2 regions of the Paraglaciecola sp. QJM3NY_14 genome follow, and region 2 is predicted to be linked to the other one. Evidence: predicted binding sites of a transcription regulator. Region 2 holds the regulator's gene; the other holds the start of a gene.
What was found. Region 2 encodes sigma-54, which starts transcription at its own class of promoters, with help from an activator protein. Its sites were predicted from a motif close to GTTGGCACGNNNNTNGNNT; they were not measured.
Positions count from the first base shown of each region.

Region 1: AC0VYA_RS10870 (kinase) is a predicted target of sigma-54. The motif match lies at 2,026-2,044, and genes of this name have one in related genera.

Region 1 is NZ_CM149664.1:2,575,501-2,578,705, forward strand. Features, by position in the region: gene AC0VYA_RS10860 (molybdenum cofactor guanylyltransferase) at 1-563, opposite strand, end outside; gene moaA (GTP 3',8-cyclase MoaA) at 604-1,572, opposite strand; molybdenum cofactor riboswitch at 1,566-1,748, opposite strand; gene AC0VYA_RS10870 (kinase) at 2,122-3,012, shown strand; gene AC0VYA_RS10875 (HAD-IIB family hydrolase) at 3,005-3,205, shown strand, end outside.
Region 2 is NZ_CM149664.1:666,875-670,079, forward strand. Features, by position in the region: gene lptB (LPS export ABC transporter ATP-binding protein) at 1-405, shown strand, start outside; gene AC0VYA_RS02915 (RNA polymerase factor sigma-54) at 528-2,021, shown strand; gene hpf (ribosome hibernation promoting factor) at 2,047-2,334, shown strand; gene ptsN (PTS IIA-like nitrogen regulatory protein PtsN) at 2,350-2,793, shown strand; gene rapZ (RNase adapter RapZ) at 2,796-3,205, shown strand, end outside.

The DNA of each region.
Region 1 (3,205 bases), 1.9 Mb from region 2:
TTTTTTTCAAACATATTAAATAAAGACAATGATTTACCTTCGCGCAATACACATTCTAAAGATGTAAATAAGTCAGTTTTATATGGGATGTAAACAGGTAAATTAAACCCTGTGAAATGCACGATCACGTCGCTTTGCGTGCCCTCAGATACCAATGCCTTCAATGTGTTTGGAGTGACATTTGGCATGTCTACCGGCAACACTAATAGTCCCATGGCCTGCTGCACATCATCACCACTACGTTCGGTAACTTGCCCAGGGTGTCGCTCAGCGAGATAGCTCATCCCAGCGTGGACCCCCGCTAAAGGGCCACAATCTGGATATATATCATGGATCTGCTCGGGCTCTTTGCCACTCACTAATACTGTCCCTACTCCGGCATGGGTTAATAGATCTTGTGCATGACTGAGTAAGGTTTGATTTTTGTCTTTAAGCCGAAGCAGGCTTTTATCTTGCCCCATGCGCGATGACAAACCGCCCGCGAGCACCAAGCCAATGACACTCATGCTGTTGTCATCAGGCGATATCGACGTTGATGAGCTTTCGCCAACATCAATCGTCATGTTGACTTGATTAACGTACATGAAATAAGCGGATCAAGTGTTAGCCGCCCAGCATTGCAAGGTGCTTAGTGGCGCCAGTATAACCATCATGAAGGAAGTGAGTGGATTTTTTATCTCCTAGGAGTGTCCTTAACTCTTCTTGTAAACGCTGGGTATCATCGTCAGTAATATACTCTCGTATATCAAGGCCCTGTTCACTGAACAAACACAGGTGCAGTTTACCCAAGGCTGAAATTCTAAGACGGTTACAGCTCGCGCAGAAGTCTTTGCTATAGGGCATAATAAGACCAATACGCCCCTTAAAGTCAGGGTGAGCAAACTCTTGCGCTGGCCCCGCGGCTTTATCGCGAATAATTTGCTGCCATCCCTCACTGATAAGTTGCTCTTTAATGGGCAAACCAGAGGCGTGGTTCTTATCAAAAAACAATTGATTATCACCGGTTTGCATTAATTCTATAAAGCGCAACGTAATTGGGGTTGTTTTGATCCACTTTAAGAACGCGGATAACTCATGCTGGTTAAAGTGGCGCATCAAAACAGCATTGACTTTCACTGTCACCCCAAGCTCTACGGCTCTATCAATTCCGCGTAGAATAACATCAAGTTTATCGTGGCCAGTGATAGACGCGAACATACGGGGGTCCAAGCTGTCAATACTGACATTCATTTGCGTCAGGCCAGCTTCTACCCAGCTGTCGATATGATCAGGTAATTTATAACCATTCGTCGTGATCGCGACCTGCTTGATGCCCTGGGTATTTGCGCAGGCACGAATAGCGTCTGGCAAATCTTTTCGTAGCGAAGGCTCGCCACCCGTTATACGAATTTTGCTGGTGCCTAGTTTCGCAAAGGCACCTGCAATGCGTTTAATTTCAATCAGAGACAAGAAATCCCTGTCGGTATCGCACTGATACCCATCAGGTAGACAGTACTCACAACTAAAATTACACACATCAGTAATGGACAGCCGCAGGTAATGAAACCGGCGACCAAATTTATCTTGCAACATATTCACTAACACCTTTCCAAATTGAAGTTGCCGGGCCTTATCGCCTTGGCACTTACGGGGAGGCTGTTTGATTTCTCTCACAACCCTGGCGAATGACACATTCTTGCGAACGCACTTCGCGGCCAACATACCTTGTCTTCTGATTTAGGTATGAAGGCTCGGAGTTAAACCACCTGTATATCTACTTTATTAATTTCGACCCACTATTTTTACCACACTTAGGGCGCTTAAAGCTATTAGCGCTGAGTTTAACCAGCCTAATAGTTGTGTACAAATATGTATGTGACACTCATCACCCCGGCGCAAAGACGAAGTCTGTTTAGCGCGTGCGTTTTTTAGCCTTATATCCATACCTCACTATATTAACGCAATAGATACTCACTGCGCTTTTCACATCATAAAATTCATGCCCCTTAGCCCAGAAATAGCAGCCAAGCATACTCATTGATAGTGATTGGCATGTATGTTGATTGCTTGGATGTGTCATAGCATATTGAATATGGTTAATGAGCAGCAACATTGGTGCATAACAAGGGAGAGAACGTAAATATGTTAACCGAATTTACTGATAAACATCAGTTAAGTAAGGACTTTTTACACGATGCAAGAAAATGGTACATACCGCTTGCTGAAAACATCGCCAAGCACCAATCTGGTGCATGCGCGCCCTATTTTTTAGGCATCAATGGATGCCAAGGGTCTGGTAAATCAACATTATCCGAGTTTCTAGCCAGTTACCTTACACAGGAGCATGGTTTAAAAGTGGTTGTCATGTCACTTGACGACTTTTATTTGGATCAATCCCAGCGCAATGCTATTGCCGTCAAGGTGCACCCATTATTCAAAACACGCGGTGTGCCAGGCACACACAATATAGCATTAGCGTCGCAGGTACTTTCATCGCTACACAGCGGCGCTGCCACATCAATCCCTCGGTTTAATAAAGCCGATGACAATCCCGCTCCGGTTAGTCAATGGCAACAGATAGACGAACAGGTAGATGTGGTTATTTTTGAAGGTTGGTGCTGGGGCGTTGAAGCTCAGAATGAGGCACAACTTATCGCTCCCATCAATGCCCTTGAAGACGAACAAGATGAGACGGGTGTGTGGCGTCGATTCGTTAATAAACAATTGGCGCGAAACTACGTACCACTTTATGGGAACATGGATTATTGGGTGATGCTTAAGGCACCTTCTTTTGAGAGCGTCTATGCGTGGCGATTGGAACAAGAGCACAAATTACGTGCCTCCCTTTCGACCGCAGATTCTAGTACTGGAAGCAAAGTAATGAGCGATGAGCAAGTGTTAGCCTTCATACAATATTATCAACGCCTAACTGAACATGGTTTATCAACGCTGCCACAAAAATGTGACCTCGTGTTCAGTTTAAATTCAGCGCGCAGAATCACTGCACTTACACGAAGAGGTGTTCATGCTTAAACAGTTACTCGTATTTACCGATATGGATGGCACATTGTTGGATCATAACACTTATAGTTATGCGCCAGCACTGAACATGCTGGATATCCTTAGAAGCAAACACATTCCAGTCATCCCTACCACAAGCAAAACCAAAGCAGAGTTAGACTCTCTTATGGCAGAGCTAAAACTTAATGGTCCACTTATCGTAGAA
Region 2 (3,205 bases):
GAGCTCAGTGCAGAACAAAGAGAACAGCAAGCGGATTCATTACTCGATGAGTTCAATATAAATCATATTCGTAACAGTGCTGGTATGAGTTTGTCTGGAGGTGAACGCCGCCGGGTAGAAATAGCGCGGGCACTGGCAGCCGATCCAGAATTTATTCTGCTCGATGAGCCGTTTGCCGGTGTTGATCCTATTTCAGTTAATGATATTAAAAAAATTATTCAACATTTACGTGACCGTGGTATTGGTGTTTTGATAACCGACCACAATGTAAGAGAGACACTCGATGTGTGTGAGAAAGCTTACATTGTTAGTCATGGTGAACTCATCGCTTCTGGCACGGCAGAAGAAGTATTAAGTGATCAACGTGTAAGAGATGTATACCTAGGCGAACAATTCAGGCTATAGTTAAGCTGAAAAAGCCGCTCATTTTATCGAGATTATACTCAGGCGCTTGGTGAGACATTTACAGTCAATCGAATCAACCACAGCATATTTTTTAGTTTGCAACGGACAGAATAAAGAAGTAAATGAAACCCTCTTTACAATTAAAATTTAGTCAATCACTCACTATGACGCCACAGTTACAGCAAGCTATTCGTTTGTTGCAATTGTCTACGTTAGATTTACAGCAAGAAATTCAAGAAGCCTTGGATTCCAACCCGCTGTTGGAAGTTGAAGAGCCTACGGATCAGGAATCCGGCGATAGTGCGTTAAATGACAATTCCCTCGACCCGTCTTCTAAAGATACCAATGAAATAGTTGATACTAGCAGTGACAACTTAGACTCAAGTGAAGCGTTCGAGAAAAACGAAATCCCAGAAGACTTACCTACGGATACCACTTGGGATGAGTACATCAGTGCTTCTTCCGCACCTGCCTCTAGCATATCCAGTGGTGCCGGCGGTGATGACGAACAAATCTTTCAAGGCGAAACCACAGATAACATTCAAGATCATTTGCTGTGGCAAATGCGTTTAACCCATTTTAGTGATACCGATGTCGCGATTGCGACAGCGATCATTGATTCTATCGATGAGTCTGGTTATTTAACCATGAGCGCTGAAGACGTTCTGGCCAGCATGGATGATGAAGAAATAGAGCTCGATGAAGTGGAATGCGTACTTAAGCGTATTCAAATGTTCGACCCAATTGGGTCTGGCTCTCGTACACCACAAGAATGCTTGCTAGTGCAATTGCGTCAGTTTGCTCCTGATACACCCTGGTTAGAAGAAGCGAAGACCTTGATTGGAGACTATGCCGACCTTTTGGCAAGCAAGGATTACCGTACTTTGATGCGTAAATCTCGCCTTAAAGAGGATGATTTGCGTGAGGTCATGCGTTTACTAAAAACGCTCAATCCGCGTCCAGGCAGCGCCTTGATCAAAGGTGAAGCAGAATACGTTATACCTGATGTGTCAGTGAGTAAGAAAAATGGCCGTTGGACAGTAGAGCTTAACCCAGACAGCCTACCCAAATTGAACGTTAATCAACAGTATGCTGCAATGAGTCGTAGCGCGAAAAACACCAGTGATAGTCAATTTATTCGCTCACACATGCAAGAAGCCAAATGGTTTATTAAAAGTGTTGAGAGCCGAAACGATACCTTATTGAAAGTGTCAAACTGTATAGTACAGCAGCAAATGGGCTTCTTTGAACATGGGCCTGAGATGATGAAGCCTATGGTACTAAATGACGTAGCCGAAATGGTGGATATGCATGAATCTACAATTTCTCGTGTTACCACCCAAAAATATATGCATACCCCTAGAGGTATATTTGAGCTGAAATATTTCTTCTCGAGCCATGTTGCAACTGAGACAGGCGGAGAGTGCTCGTCAACGGCGATACGCGCATTGATTAAAAAGCTGGTCGCAGCTGAAAAACCAAGCAAGCCGTTAAGTGACAGCAAGATTGCTCAATTGTTGGCCGATCAAGGCATCATGGTCGCTCGGCGAACAATAGCAAAGTACCGGGAATCTCTGATGATACCCCCGTCGAACCAACGAAAAAGCCTATTGTAGGCTGATTAAAGAAGGAAGAGGCGATATGCAAATTAATATTACTGGTCACCATGTGGATGTAACCGATTCACTAAAAGATTATGTCGATACTAAATTTACCAAGCTCGAGCGACACTTCGATCAGATCAACAATGTTCACGTCATTCTCAATGTAGAAAAGCTCAACCAAAAAGCGGAAGCGACAATACATTTGAATGGGGCAGATGTATTTGCCACCATGGAACACAACGACATGTATGCGGCAATAGATGGCCTAATCGATAAACTCGATCGGCAAGTTATCAAGCATAAAGAAAAAGCTAAACGCCATTAACCCATCAGGTAAATAATGGAAATATCAAATATTCTTCACCCTGACTGCGTCGTATGCGCAGTTCAGGGGTCTAGCAAAAAGCGCATTTTAGAGCTTATTAGTCAATTGGCATCTGAGCACCTTGTTGAAGTAGACCAAGCGACCATTTTATCCAGTTTAGCGGGGCGCGAGAAAATGGGGTGTACGGGCATTGGTGGTGGTATAGCACTGCCACATGGCCGTATAAAAGGGCTAGAGTCCGCCCTAGGCGTGCTTGTAACGTGCCAACCTCCGGTCCAGTATGACGCCATCGATAACATGCCAGTGGATATCTTCTTTGCTATTTTAGTACCAGAGGAAAAGGCCCAAGAGCACCTACAAACCTTGTCGGCGATAGCCAAAAAATTCGTTGATAAAGACATTTTAAATCGTTTGCGCAGTGCAACCACAGACCAAGAATTATTTCAGGTACTCAGTTAATTATGAAGCTTATTATCATCAGTGGGCGTTCAGGCTCAGGGAAGTCCATCGTTTTACGTTCACTGGAAGATTTAGGCTATTACTGCGTTGATAATATCCCCGTCAATTTATTGCCTACTTTGACCCATACCGTCGCTGACGAGTACGATCAGGTCGCGGTCAGCATTGACGTGCGAAATTTACCCAAAGATCCCAACGAATTGGTGGAAATACTCGACTACTTGCCGTCAACGTGGGAAATGACCATATTGTATTTGGATGCCAGCGATGACGTACTGATTAAGCGTTTCAGTGAAACCCGCCGCTTGCACCCGTTGTCTAAGCAAAACAAATCCTTGTCTGGTGCTATTCAAGCAGAAAGCCAGTTATTGGCGCCGATAGCCGAACGTGCAGATTTATATATAGACACAGA